DNA from 4 places in the Thalassolituus sp. ST750PaO-4 genome. Region 1 is predicted to be linked to each of the others. Evidence: predicted binding sites of a transcription regulator. Region 1 holds the regulator's gene; each other region holds the start of a gene.

Evidence for each region. Region 1 encodes LexA, which represses DNA repair genes until DNA is damaged. Its sites were predicted from a motif close to TACTGTNTANNTANACAGTA; they were not measured.
Region 2: the regulator LexA is predicted to act here: its motif matches at 1,476-1,495, upstream of HUF18_RS12095 (peptidase inhibitor family I36 protein).
Region 3: the regulator LexA is predicted to act here: its motif matches at 2,325-2,344, upstream of HUF18_RS16505 (DUF3137 domain-containing protein).
Region 4: the regulator LexA is predicted to act here: its motif matches at 1,516-1,535, upstream of HUF18_RS05765 (DNA topoisomerase III).

The regions. Positions count from the first base shown of each region.
Region 1 covers NZ_JABVCB010000001.1:76,578-80,286, reverse strand. The annotation lists gene HUF18_RS00350 (YfaZ family outer membrane protein) at 112-684, shown strand; gene HUF18_RS00345 (DUF6586 family protein) at 710-1,189, shown strand; gene HUF18_RS00340 (hypothetical protein) at 1,311-1,562, shown strand; gene HUF18_RS00335 (cell division inhibitor SulA) at 1,673-2,119, opposite strand; gene lexA (transcriptional repressor LexA) at 2,152-2,751, opposite strand; gene HUF18_RS00325 (TetR/AcrR family transcriptional regulator) at 3,018-3,662, shown strand.
Region 2 covers NZ_JABVCB010000010.1:39,758-43,466, reverse strand. The annotation lists gene HUF18_RS12105 (SDR family oxidoreductase) at 1-685, shown strand, start outside; gene HUF18_RS12100 (enoyl-CoA hydratase/isomerase family protein) at 698-1,417, shown strand; gene HUF18_RS12095 (peptidase inhibitor family I36 protein) at 1,660-3,375, shown strand; gene HUF18_RS12090 (CLCA_X family protein) at 3,498-3,709, shown strand, end outside.
Region 3 covers NZ_JABVCB010000013.1:224,555-228,263, reverse strand. The annotation lists gene HUF18_RS16515 (peptidase U32 family protein) at 1-353, shown strand, start outside; gene HUF18_RS16510 (LemA family protein) at 402-977, opposite strand; gene HUF18_RS16505 (DUF3137 domain-containing protein) at 1,010-2,281, opposite strand; gene HUF18_RS16500 (substrate-binding domain-containing protein) at 2,490-3,458, shown strand; gene HUF18_RS16495 (urate hydroxylase PuuD) at 3,484-3,709, opposite strand, start outside.
Region 4 covers NZ_JABVCB010000005.1:735,981-739,689, forward strand. The annotation lists gene HUF18_RS05760 (methyl-accepting chemotaxis protein) at 1-1,391, opposite strand, end outside; gene HUF18_RS05765 (DNA topoisomerase III) at 1,542-3,542, shown strand; gene HUF18_RS05770 (ATP-binding protein) at 3,568-3,709, opposite strand, start outside.

The DNA.
Region 1 (3,709 bases):
TTATGCCGGCAAATAAAAATCAGCTGCTGTCTGTTGCCTCCATTAGTGGGAGAACAGTGACGGGTTATCCGCGCAGCAGCCGGTACTGTGATCTGATTATTGGGGAATACTATGAAAATGTTGCGTATGACCGCTCAGGGAATTCTGACGGCCGGTGCACTGGTTTTACCGACTCTGGTACAGGCAGGTGGTTCACTGGATATCAGTCTGGCCGATGATGTCGCCCGTGTTGCTTACGATGCCACCCAGATGGGTTCCGGGCTGCACATTAATCTGGCTGCGCTGCATCATGAAGATGACGGTGATATGGTTTCTGCGGGATTGCACGTAGTGGATGTGCGCCCATCAACCAGTCACCTGTATATCGGTGTGGGTGCAAAAGTGATTGCCTTTACCACCGATGATTTTGATGGCGCGGCTATGGGGGTTGGTGGCTTTTTCCGCTACAGCTTCCCGGCAGCTCCGGATGTTGGTCTGGCGGGCTATGCCTATTACGCGCCGCCGGTTGTATCATTCGGTGATGCTGAAAACATGATCAACAGCGATATCCGTCTGCAGTTCAGTCTGCTGCCTACGGCACGAATCTATGGCGGCTATCGTTACAACAGCATCCGTATTGAAGATATTAATGACCGTTACAAACTGGGCGATGGTGCTCACTTCGGTCTGACCATCGACTTTTAATCTCAATTTTCCGCCGGAGCAGGCTATGTCGCAGTGGATTGGCTTCACCAATCAGAAACTCTATCAGTGCCGGTTGTTGCTGGAACAGCTGGCTGCTCAGCAGTCGGCTGCTCCAGCCTTGAAGCAGGCGCTGGAAGAGAGTGCGCTGTATCAGCTGCGCGATGCCTGGCTGTCTTACCTGGCCGAACTGGGTGATATGGTTGCTTATCGTCAGCCTGTCCGCTCTCTGGAATCACTGCTGCAGAATGCGCCGCTGACCACCGGCGAAATGCGCGAGCTGCAGCATCTGGCGGAGAATGGATTTTCCTGGCTGGCACAGATGCTGGCAGCGGCAGATGCTCAGGGACGTCCGTCCGGAATGAATCAGCCGGCAGCGGCCGTACAGACGGTTGAGGCTCAGGGCCGGATTGCGTTGGTTGCCACCCCGCACTCACCGGTTGCCGGTTGGCTGCAGGATCTGACCCGCCTGATTGAAGACCAGCGCGCCAATCGTCAGGAAAGCTGACTCCTTGATGAGCATATTTATGCAGAACCGTTTACTTTTTATTACTAACGGTTCTGTGTGTCGCTCAAGCTATTGAAAACATCCTGTGATACACTCCCGCGCCCAGTTTTGAGAGGCGGTTATGGCGCGCTTTTTTGAAATCGTAGAACTTTCCAATGGTGATATCGCCCTGCGTCGTGCCGACGATCAGGACAGCGATGCACTGGTGTGTATTCATTTTTCCGAAGATGCCAAGGCCAGCCTGCAGGCGCATCATATGGATGTTGCGCGGGTAATGCTGGAAGCCGGTGTACGTAAAGTCGGCGAGCTTTCCGGTATGGAAGTTGAGCGCGAAGACTTCGACACCCCTGAGTATCAGCAACGATTGCACTGAGCTGTGCTGTAGTGAATTGCCTACAGTCTGTACGTGTGAAGCTGTGCTGAAAGCATAAAAAAGCCCTGATCAAGATCAGGGCTTTTTTTGTGTTCGTCGTTTTCTACGCTTCAGGGGCGGCGCTGAATCAGCACCACATGGCTGCCGCTCTGGTCGGCCTGCTGGCGAATGACCTGCCGTTCGTGGTTGCTCAGCTCGCCCTGCCATTCAACAATCATATGACTGTTGCCGGCCGCCAGAACTTTGCTGCACAGGGCCAGCTGGGTGTCATTGCACAGATCGAGATGAATCACCGGCGAATGCTGCAGGCCCATGCTTTCCAGCCAGCTTTTATTCATCGGACGGTGCGGGCTCAGCCACATCAGCCAGCGCTTATGCGCATTGCACTGTGCCAGCATCGGCAGCAAATGCATGGGCTGAATCGCACCGCCTTCACTGACGATGACCTCGGTCAGACTGCCGCGCAGCGCACTGGTGCTGACCCTGGTCATTCTGCCTGGTTGCTGGCTGCTGAGAGATAAGCCGGCTTCTTCCATTCCGAGTAATAACTGACGCATAACAATCACCCCGAACCTGTGAACAGTTGCTGTTAGCTGCGGCGTACAACGCCGACGTATAAACCTTCAACGGCAAATTCCGTTTCCCGCAGATCAACTTCAATGGGCTTAAAGTCGTCATTTTCCGGGTGCAGAATCACCTGATTACGCTTCTTCTCGTAGCGCTTGACCGTTACTTCGTTATCGACGCGGGCAACGATGATTTCGCCATTACGGGCGGTTTCGGCTTTGTGTACCGCAATGTAGTCGCCGTCGAGAATACCGATGTTCTTCATACTGTCGCCATGAACTTCCAGCAGGAAGTCTGCAGAAGGGCGGAAGAAGCTGGGTGGAATCTCGCAGTAATCGGCGATGTGTTCCTGAGCCAGGATAGGCTCACCGGCGGCTACACGGCCAACGATCGGCAGACCCGGGTTCTGCTCTTCAACAATGCGCAGGCCGCGGGAAGCGCCGGGCATAATTTCAATCGCACCTTTACGTGCCAGCGCCTTCAAGTGTTCCTCTGCGGCGTTAGGCGATTTAAAGCCCAGCTCGGCAGCAATTTCGGCGCGAGTGGGCGGAAATCCTGTTTCTTCCAGTGAGGAGCGGATGAAATCCAGAACCTGCTGTTGTCGTGCCGTGAGCTTGATCATGATGCTTATCCAGTCTGTTGATCCATACAGTATGGTGTAAATGTATACAGTATTTTATCCAGTGTAAACCCCTGTTATCAGAGGTCTGTGGATTGCGGTGTATTCACCGCCGTTGTACTGACCCGGATAATGGAGTGAGGCTTTTAGCCTTTGGCCGTATATGGGGTTGCCTAAATCTCGTTTTAAACGTATGTTTGAAACAGTTGTTTTGTACTGTCGGCGATGGCAATAAAGCCGCGACAGCGTGATAAGGCAGATGCAGGGTTATGGCACAGAAAGATACGGTAAAAAGTATCCTGAATGCGGCAGAGGAGTTGTTTTCGGAGCGTGGCTTTGCCGAGACCTCATTGCGGAATATCACCACGAAGGCCGGAGTGAATCTGGCGGCGGTGAATTATCATTTTGGCTCTAAGAAGGCGTTGATTCAGGCGGTATTTGCCCGTTTCCTGACGCCATTCTGCGAAGATCTGGAACGTGAGCTGGATGCCGTACAGGCACGTCTGGATGGCAAGGTACCGGAATTACCGGGCATATTAATGCTGCTGTCGCAGACGGCGCTGCGTGCCGGACATGACAGCCCGCGCCGCCTGGGTATCTTTATGCGCCTGCTGGGACTGGCTTATACCCAGGGGCAGGGGCATTTACGCCGTTTTCTGCAGAAAGAATATGGCCCGGTGTTTAAAGCCTTTATGCGTCTGGTGACGGCTGCGACTCCTGAACTTTCCGATGAAGACCGTTTCTGGCGTATCCACTTTATGCTGGGGGCGACGGTGTTTACATTGTCGGGGGCCGATTCACTGACGGCGATGGCGGAACACGATCTGGGCAAGGGTTCGGATATTGCGCAGGTTGTTGATAAATTGATACCTTTCCTCGCATCCGGTCTTAACGCTCCGCATCAGGCTGGTTGAGCGGAGCCGGGCTTTCCGTTTTTCGCTTTTTACCAACAGGCCTTTGC
Region 2 (3,709 bases), on a different contig from region 1:
TAAAGTGGATGTGCGCAGCGAAGAAGACGTCGATAACCTGATTGCAAAAACCGTTGAGCGTTTTGGCGGCATCGATGCCATCATCAATAATGCCGGTGCCATCGCGCTGGCCGGTGTGGAAAGCACGCCGCTGAAAAAACTCGATCTGATGATGCAGGTAAACTTCCGCGCAGTGTTTCTGCTCAGCCAGAAAGCGTTGCCACATCTGAAAAAATCCGACAACCCGCATATTTTAAGCCTGTGTCCGCCACTGGATATGGACCGTCGCTGGCTGCGTAACCATTCGCCTTACACCCTGACCAAGTACGGCATGTCGATGCTGACACTGGGTATGTCGGATGAATTCAAACGCTATGGCATCAGCGTTAATGCATTATGGCCACGTACCGTTATTCACACCGCGGCAACCTCGTTTGGCGGTAAGCAGTCTTTTGACCGCGCACGTAATCCTCTGATTATGGCCGACGCCGCCCACACGCTGCTGCAAACCAGCGCACGTGAAGTCACCGGCCAGTTGCTGATCGATGAAGATTTTCTGCGCAGCCGTGGTGAAACCAATTTCGATCAGTACCGTGCCAACCCGGACAGCGACAAAACCGACTTAATGCCGGATTTATTTGTCCAGGCGCCGGACGCCTATGTGTATGGCGCACAGCCACCACTGGGCGGTTTAAGCGAAGAATAAGGCAGGATAAATATGAGTCTGATCAGTTTACGCAGCGATGACAGCGGTAAGGTTGCCATTATCTCTTTCGATAACGGTGCCAACACTCACAATCTGCAGTTTGCCCGGGAATTTGAGCAACACCTGCAGGCGGTGGAAGATAATATCGATTTTAAAGCGCTGGTAATTACCTCATCCGATGAAAAAAGCTGGAGCCAGGGTCTGGATGTGCCCTGGCTGATGGGCTCCATTCAGGGTGGTCAGCATGATGATGTGAAAGAATTTATGCACACCATGGATCGTTGTCATGCACGGCTGATGCAGCTTCCTGTGCCAGCGATTGCCGCCATTAACGGCCATACTTTTGGCAATGGCTGTGTGATTGCCTGTGCCTGTGATTTCCGTGTGATGCGCAGTGACCGTGGCTACTTCTGTTTTCCGGAAGTGGATATGAGCATTCCCTTTGTACCGGGTTTAATTGATGTGGTGCTGAAGAGTCTGCCGGCGTATCGCTACAACGACATGTTGCTGACCGGCCGCCGGGTTGGTGCAGCGGAATTGCTCGCCGATAACTTCCTCAGCGCTGCGTTTGAAGGCGGCGAAGCGGTACTGGAAGGCGCACTGGCCTTTGCCCGCACCTTTAATAAAAAACGCACTATTTTTGCCGAGCATAAAAAGCGCTTTCACAAGCCGGTACTGGATGCTTTGCGCGAGAAAAACCCGCCGTTTATTGATGCCATGAAACTGCTCTGAGCAGAGCGCTGAACCGCTGACGCGAACACCTGGCCAGCCGCTCTCTGCGGCTGGTTTCTTCTGACAATTTCATCAGTTTAAATTCTGCTAAAAAAACAAGACCATCGTCTCATATTGTCATACTCCCTTCACAACCACAGGTCTAAGATAGTTCCTGCATGGAAGCTTATCTCCGTTGAGTGATCTCACGCCGCCACCGGAGAGCAATAAAAATAACTCTCCACTCTCTCTGTGAGGTCGGTATGAAAAAACCTTCTGTGCGCGCGCTGACCGCCGCATTATTGCTGTCAGGCACTGCGCTGGCAGCCCAGGCCGAAGACAAAGTCTGTCTGTATGAACATGCAGAATATCAGGGCGCCGAATGGTGTTATGGCGTTGGTGATAACAGCTGGATCGGCTCTTCCCGCAACGACAAGGTGTCGTCCATTAAACTGTACGGCAACAGCTATATCGAAATTTTCGAGCACAGCAATTACGGCGGTAAACACAGCCGGGTGATGGCCAACACCTACAAAATGGGCAATATGAATGACGGCATCAGCTCGTTTAAAGTGCGTAACCGCAACAGCAATGATTTTGCCTGTTTATTTGAGCATCCGGGCTTTCGCGGTACACCACACTGCTTGCAGGCCGGTGAAGGTGAATCCGATCTGAATAATGTATTACTGGGCCGTAACAAAGCCTCTTCGCTGCTGGTTGCCGGTAAAGCCAATGTCGAGATTTTTAATTACCCCGGCTTTAACTACAGCAAAGAAAACCGCATCCTGACGCGCAGCACGTCCAATCTGGAAGAACGTCCGGCCGGTTGGGTTGAAGATAATATCGACTCTTTCCGCGTGACTTCACGCGCACCTACCGCTCAGGAAGCTGCGATCGATATTACCGAAGCCGCCGGTTTCCGCAGCCCTATCCGCGAAACCAATGCTCTGGCAGCCCACAACGCGTTTAACAGCACCGCGTATTTTGGCGGTCAGCTGATTCCCGGCCCGAACCATCGCCGTGCATTAATCGAGCAATTGCAGCTGGGTGTGCGTTTCTTTGAACTGGATGTCAGTAAAGGTGGCAGCTACACCAAGGTCTGTCACTCGGTTGATTGCGGCACCACCTTTACCACCACGCTGCGCCGCATGCTGGGTGAAGTGGACAGCTGGCTGAAAGGGGCCGACGCCAATGACGTGGTGTTCTTCTACCTGCAGGACGATATCAACGGTGACAGCAGTGGCTATCAACAGCTGCAGAACGACGTCGCCTGGCTGGGCGATATCGTCTACACCGCCGGTAGTTGTCAGACCCTTCCCTACGACCTGACCTTCGAGCAAATCCGCCAACAGGGAAAACGGGTCTTTATTTATAAAGATGATGGCAGCACCGGCTGTGATATTGCCAAAAGTGTTGCTGTTAACTTTGAGCAAAACAAAGGTGTCAGTGGCCTGAACGTTTATGAAAATCACTTTAACAGCAGCCGCTATGTACGCTCACAGGAATGCATTAACTATTTCTGTAACGACAACGTCAGCGCTGCAGATGCATTAACCGGCCTGCAGAACGGTATCAACGCTTTTGGTCTGGATATGATTGATGAAGGCGATATGGATAACAGCGGTGACCGCCTGAACAACCAGCTTTGGGCAGTCGGACCGGAAGGTGCAGGCTCAGCCTACAGCAATGGCCGCATTGCCCGTTTCCACGCCAGTGGCAATCGTTTTATGAGCGTTGCTGCCGACAACAGCCTGAACTATGCCTGCCGTAACAACAGCGGCCAGTGGGCCATCACTCAGGCGATGGGTAATGCCGCCAACGGTACCGCTGCATGTGCCGCTGAATATCCGGGCTATAGCTATACAACCCCGGCCAGTGCCTATGAAGCGCGCCTGCTGCGTAATGCCATCACCTCCGGCAGCGACGTGCATGTGAACTTTGCGGTCAGCAATGGTCAGTGGTTGCCGGATCGCTGGTAACAGCGTCTGCCGCTCGGCTCTGACCTTAAAATCCCGCGCCTGCGCGGGATTTTTTATTTCCGCTACAGCACAGAAAACTCTGCAGGCATAATGCTGTTTCCAAAGACAGCAGCCAACATCCGATGCGCAAATCAGGCAAGCCGACCACCGCATTAACTGAGCGCAGTTTTTATCGCGCCGGCCCCGACCATCGCAGCGTACTGGGTGGCGTCATTCCGGATTTTCTCACCATCCGTCAGCTGTTTGATTTTCGCGGTGTCGAAATTGGTCGCTGGGTAACACAGGATGAGCAGGAACATGCCGCGGCCTGTTTCTACGATGCATTGTGTGATTT
Region 3 (3,709 bases), on a different contig from region 1:
AAGCCCGTGCCTTTTATAAACGCTTTGGCGTTGAACTGATTGAACCGGCCTACGAAGCGCATCAGGAAACGGGCGATGTGCCGGTCATGATCACCAAACATTGCCTGCGTTTTTCTTTTAACCTTTGCCCGAAACAGGCCAAAGGCGTTACCGGGGTAATTACCAAGGTCAAAGATATGCAGCTGGTTAACGGTGACGAGGTATTAACCCTGAAGTTCGACTGTAAACCCTGTGAGATGCATATCATCGGAAAGATGAAGAATCATATTCTCAGCAGCCCGCAACCCGGCAGTGTGGAAAGTGGAGTCGGTTTTTTTGATCCGGCGAGTCTGATTGTCAGCAGCAGAGACTGATTCATAAAAAAACCGGCTATTAGCCGGTTTTTTTATGTTTAATATAGGTCAGAGGTTAGGCTTATAGTCAAAACCATCCTGTGCCTCAGCATCGGTAAAACTCTGTACCGGCTGCTTGTGGTTCAGTAAAGAGTTCACCAGTGAGCCGGGGAACATCTGAATCGCGTTATTAAACTCTTCAACATTACGGTTAAAGATGCGCAGCGCGGCACCAATCTGCTCCTGCTGCTCCGATATTTCTGCCATCAGTTTCGTATACAGATCAGAAGCCTTCAGCTCCGGATAAGCCTCGACAGCCACTTTAAGCCCCTGCAACAGACTGGCCGTATGTCTTTCAGCCTCAGCCAGCCTGACGGTATCGGGTGCGGCAGATGATTGCTTACCAAGCTCTTCAATGCTGTTACGCAGACGGGTGACATCCGCCAGAACACTGCTTTCATGCAGCTTGTCCTCTTCAACCAGCTTTTCTACATGGGGAATAATTTTATTCTTCTGCCGCTCCTGCGTCAGAACCGAAGCCCAGGCACGGTCAACGGCATTAAACTTTCCAATAATGCCGTTATAGATAACAACCACAGCGACCAGCAAAATCACGGGTAACAATAAAAAATAAAAATCGCTCATAAAGCCTCCATCAAGGCGTACCGGACGCCCGGTTAAAGTTGAAAGTTGTTGTCAGTCAGGCGCATCAGGTTGTGTATCTGAAGCAACAGGGCATCGAGTTTTTCCAGCTCATCGTGCCTGGCAATTTCGTTGGCGAACTCGAGCGGTTTTTCCAGATTATAAGTACGCTTATGCTCCAGAATATCGTCATTATTAAAGGCAAAACAAAGATCACCAGCGGAGTTTATTTCCAGCACAGGACGTGAGCACTCAGTTGCCATCGCTAGCATTGCTTCAATCACAGCGGGTGATAAGAAACGAGCTGCGACCATTTCCTGATCAGCCCGGACGCTGAATACCCGGTTAAATTCATTTGACGCCGTCGTGTACTTTTCGCCACTGAAAGATATGCCGCTGCCAGCGTTAAGACTCAGCCCTCTGGAAAACGGGAAATGCAACAGCAGGCCATGACGGTAATAGCTGTTTCTTACTACCCGGGTACGGGTATTCCCCTTGGAGTCGGTGTAAGTTTCGCTACGACGGACAACATAATGAAAACGGTAGAGGCGGTAATCAAAACGATGCAGCTCGCCCTCATAATGTCCCTGATACAGGTGCTGAATTTCGCGCAGATCATTGCCGCGGATAAATTCCTTAAACTGCTGACCCAGCTCTTTGGCTTTCTCTTTTCCGTTGAAAGGCAAAGCCTTCAGGCCGTTATTAAACAGAATATCAAGCAGACTGATCCGTTCTGACAGCGGCCTGCGCCAATGCTTACGCTGATACAGACGCCAGCAGACAATGCCACCGGTAACCAGCAGCAGTAACGGCAACCCTACTTCAGAAGAGGCAAAGCCGCCACCGGAAACAAGCAGCGTCAGTATTTGCAATCCCTCCCAGTAAACCAGCCCCCAGAACGGCATCAGCACCACAACCAGAGTTATTCCGCCGGCGGCGGCCATGCGTTGCGCCGGCGTTTTAAAGTATCTGGATAAAAAGCCTGCTTTTCCTTTTTCCTCACGCCAGAGCTGCCAGAAAACAACGATTGCTACCGGTAACCAATACTGGCTGTAGTACAGAACAACACTGAGAAAATAATCAAACTCATAGGGCAGACTCCGGCTGAAAACACTGTATAGCGCCAGCCCGCCCAATCCCATAAACAGCAAGCCGATCACCTGCCAGGGTTTATCTTTGTAATCCAGAGGGCCCGGATGATGTTCCAGCGAGCGGATCGTAGCGACCAGATCATGCTGGCTGGTCGCAGCTTCAATTTTTTCCTTCAGGCAGGTGATATTGGCACTCACCTGCTGGTTGTGCGTCATAAACGATCCTTAACGTTCCTATATAGCTCTGCCATTTTATCATTATTGAGAAGTAAGACAGTAAAATCAGGTTACAGTAATGAACGATATACGCCACATTATCCCTTTTAAAAACATGGTTTTATTAGCATTAACAAACTATGTTCGGACTGGTAATCCGTAGCGGAATACGCTATCAGATACACGGGAGTGCTAATGGAGAGCGTTAATGTCGACGCGGAAGATATGCCTGCTGTTTATCTGTTTGCTATCACACAGCGTCATCGCTGATGGCCGGGAATTCGCCCTGATTGCCAAAAGCACCAGCGATCAGAACTTTATTGAGGTCTGGCGTGGCTGTGAGGCTGCGGCACAGAAAAATAGCGATCATTGTGTATTGCTCGGCCCGGAGCAGGAAACCAGCGCCCGTCTTCAGGCTAAAGCCATCGAAAGTGCAATCAATAGCCGGCGCTATAGCGCCATGGCAATCTCGGTGACCAAATCGGATGTTATTGCGCAGGCCGTATCTCAGGCAATAATTCCGGTCATGACTTTTGATTCGCCATTCGCTGAGCGAGAACAAAATCTGAGCCTGAGTTATGTCGGCACCGACAACCAACAGTTCGGGCGCGATCTCGCCCGTCAGGCAAAAGCAATTTACCCCAATGGCGGTTCTGTATGTTTAATGACCGCGGAACACGATACCAATCTCGCTTTGCGGGTTCTGGGTATAAGACGCGAACTGAGCGGCAATCCGGCATTGATCGACGCTCAGCCGTTGCGTGGTGAGGGTGGCTGGTATGAGCCGGAACGTTGTCTTTGGGACAGCGGCGACAGCAACAAACGCGCATTAGCTGAAATACGTATCAGCCTGACTGAAATTAAACCCGATGTATTTCTGTCTGTTGGCAGCTGGCCTCTGATTGATCCCCAGGCATACCAGAACATCCTGCTGCCTTTTCAGGAAAACCTGAGAAAAAAGAAGCCACTGATCATTATCGGAGTTGGCAAGGTACTGCCCGAATACCACCAGCTGCGGCAGGAACAGCTGGTGCACTCATTGGTCAGCATCGACTTTTTCCGTATTGGTGAGCTGACCTATAAAAATATGCTCAACAGTATCAATAAAAAACCGCTGAAGGCGGTTATCTATACAGCGAACACCATCATCCCGCCCGAGCCAGAACGTTCCAATTAAAATACTGTGCCAGGGCCTGTTAACACTAATTAGCCTGCAGCCAGACAATTAACTGCGCCCGCTCGTCTTCAGTCATGGCAGTGATATTGGCCAGTGGCATATAACCGGTTTGCAGTGCGCTGAGCATACGGTCTTTGTACTGCAGAAGTTGCGCTTCAGACTCGAGGATAATACCCGCCGGCGGCGTTTTAAACATATCACTGGTCGGAGATTCCGCGTGACATTCGGCGCAACGCAGATGGGTAATATGC
Region 4 (3,709 bases), on a different contig from region 1:
AGAGCGAGTAAGTTGGTTTGTTCGGCAATGCCCTGAATCGTCGCGAGAATACCGGTAATCTGTTGCGCCTGACTGTCGAGCTGATTAATCACTTCGGTGGCACTGTCCATCTGTTGCGATAAGCCATCCATGCGGCGTTTATTTTCCTGCGCATTCTGAATGCCTTTATTACCTTCAGTGGTTGCACTTTGCGCAGCATTGGCCGTATCAGAAGCATTGGTCGCGACTTCGGATGAGGTGGAAGACAGCTCGTTAACAGCTACCGCAACCTGACTGATTTCATTCTGCTGCAACTGCACCGCCTGATTATTGTTTTCGGCATTTTCGCGTGCAGATTTGGCAATGCCATCCAGTTCGCGGGAAGAGTCGCGGCTCTGGGAAACCAGTTCATGGATGGATGAAACAAAGACATTGAAAGAGTTACTCAGTGCGCCAATTTCATCGTGCCGGGTCACCTGCAGGCGACGGGTTAAATCGGCTTCGCCCTGAGCAATGTCCGACATCGCACTGTTAAGCACGACCAGTGGTCGTAACAGGTAAGAGATAATCATGCCGGCAATCAGGGTTACCACCACGATAGTCAGAATGCCGATCAGCATGCTTGACCAGCGCAGGGTCGCCAGGCTGGCAAAGGCTTCGGCCTTATCCATCACCAGCAGCAGACGCCAGTCAGTACCGTCGATGGAGTAAAGTCCGACCAGGCTGTTGCGCTGATTAAAGCTGGCCTGCTGGATTTTATTCAGCTGCAGTTGTGTGCCGTTGCCGAGAAGGGCAGAAACATTTTTACCCAGCAGCTTCTGATCCGGATGGACCATAAAATCGCCTTTGCTGTCGAGCAGGGCAGCATAGCCACTGTCCCCGAGCTCGATACCCAGCACTTCTTTTACGATGGCTTCGAGAGAAATATCCCCACCGATCACTCCGCCACGCAGCGGCTCGGCAAAGGTGACGATTAATTCGTTGGTGGTAACGTCAACATAAGGCGCTGTCAGAACCTGGCGTTTTTCTGCCATCGCCTGCTGATACCAGGGGCGGGTGCGCGGATCGTAATCGGCTGGTAATTCATCATCCGGACGCATGATCATTTCGCCACTGTCGGTGCCCAGATAGAGGAACATATAGTCACCGGATGTCAGCCCCTGTTCGATCACCGTTATACGGTCGCCATTAATTAATGCTTTGGCGGTGCCACTTAAGACCTGACCTTTATTATTGATCCAGCTGCTGACGTAGCGGCTGGCACGTTCACCGGTTACCTGAATGCGCTCACCGATGGCTTGCTCGAGACTGCTGCGGGCCTGCTCGTAAGTAAAAATGCCACTCAGAGCAAGAAGCACCAGAATGGTGCCACCGACGGCGAGCATCATCTGTTTACGGATACTGTTACGCATAGGATTTATCCTGAAAAACGGGCTGTTTTCAGCATAGATCAAATATTGTACTGAGCGTTTTGTTAAAAGAGCCCGGCAATACGCGCAGGCGCTGGCACGTAAACAGGGGCTCGGCTATGATAAGTGCTGTATAAAAATACAGTGATTTCCATGCGCCTGATTATTGCCGAAAAACCCAGCCTTGGCCGTGCCATCGCCGCCGTGCTGCCCAAGCCACACAGTAAGGGCGAGGGATTTATCCGTGCCGCCAACGGCGACGTGGTGAGCTGGTGTATCGGCCATCTGTTAGAGCAGGCAGAACCGGATGCTTACGATCCGGCTTTTAAGCAGTGGCGGCTCGATCATCTGCCGATTGTACCTGCGCAGTGGCAACTGCAGGCCAAAGCGCAAACCCGTAAGCAGTTGAGTGTGCTGCGCAAGCTGGTTAAAGAAGCCGGCAGTCTGGTACATGCCGGCGATCCGGACCGTGAAGGGCAGCTGCTGGTGGACGAGGTTATTGAATTCCTGAAGGTGCCTGCTGCCAAACGCCAGGCAATGCAGCGACTGTTAATCAGTGATTTAAATCCGCAGGCGGTGAGCCGGGCACTGCAGCAGCTGCGCTCTAATCAGGAGTTTATTCCGCTGTCGGTTTCGGCGCTGGCGCGCTCCCGTGCCGATTGGTTGTATGGCATCAACCTGACCCGCGCGTACACCATAAAAGGTCGTCAGGGCGGAGTTAACAGCGTGTTATCCGTTGGCCGGGTGCAGACGCCGGTACTGGGGCTGGTGGTGCGCCGTGATGAGGAAATAGCTGACTTTATCAGCAAACCTTTTTACGAGGTGCAGGCGGCTGTTCATTTAACGGCAGATACCCCTCTGAGTTTCTACGCCAACTGGCAGCCGAGCGATGCCTGTGCCGCGCATCAGGATGAGGAAGGCCGGGTGCTGAATCCGAAGCTGGCCGCCAATGTGGCTGCCCGTATCAGTCAGCAACCGGCGCAGGTTGAACAGGTTGAGCGTAAAGAAAAAAAGCAGGCGCCGCCGCTGCCGTTTAATTTATCGGCGTTGCAGATTGATGCCGCCAAAGCGCTGGGCATGAGTGCGCAGCAGGTTCTGGACGGAGCACAGAGCCTGTATGAAAAGCATCAGTTAATTACCTACCCGCGCTCCGATTGCCGTTACTTACCACAGGAACATTTTGCCCAGCGCCAGCAGGTTCTGACCGCTATCAGTGCGCACAGCGAAGCACTGGCTTCGGCCTGCGCTCAGGCCGACAGCTCAATCCGCAGTCAGGCCTGGAATGATGCGAAAGTGGGGGCACACCATGCGATTATTCCAACCGCCAAAGCACTGCCTGGCGGACGGCTGAGCAGCAGTGAACAAAAACTCTATGCGCTGATCGCCCGCCAGTATCTGCTGCAGTTTTTTCCGCATTATGAATACGCCGATACCAGAATCAGCCTGACCATCAGTGGTGGACATTTTACCGCCAGTGAGCGTGAAACCCTGAAGCCGGGCTGGAAAGTCTTACTGCCACAAAGGGAAAATCAGGCGACCGCCAAAGCACCATTGCCGCCGTTAACGGCAGGACAGATGCTGTGGAGCGGAGAACCTTTGCTGCAGGAAAAACACACCCAGCCACCGGCACATTTTACCGATGCCTCTTTGCTGGCAGCGATGACCGGTATCGGCCGCTTTGTGCAGGACAAGGCGCTGAAAAGCATTCTGAAAGAAACCGATGGATTGGGAACAGAAGCAACCCGCGCCGGTATTATTGAGCTGTTATTTAAGCGCCGGTTTCTGCAGCGTGAGGGCAAAAGTATCCGCGCTACTGCTCTGGGAAAAGCGCTGATTAATGCGCTGCCAGAAGCAGCCACAAGACCGGACATGACAGCGCAGTGGGAAAAGCAATTACAGGATATTGCCCATAAAAGTCTGAATTATACGGCCTTTATGCAGCCGCTTACTGAGCAGCTGCAGCACCTCATCAACCTGGCGCTGACAGCCGATAGTGTGCAGTTTTCGGGGTTAGCGGGAAGTGCAGCGAATACTGCAGGCAGGCGCAAATACAGCACGGGAAAAAAGAGCGTCAGCAGGGCTGGTGCTGCGGGAAAAAGTAACAGCACAGCGGGCCGGCGCAGGAAAAAAGCACCGGCGGCAGGCCCTAATTAACCGCGTGTCTCTGAGCCGGCAGCATTTATGCCGGCTGATTTTCCTGCAGGCATTCCATCAGCGTATTGTAGCAAGGCGTCAGATGCTGGCTGAGACTTTGCAAGCGGCTGTTATCCTGCTCACGGGCTGCCTGTTCCAGCAATGCACTGAGTGCCATTAACTGCATA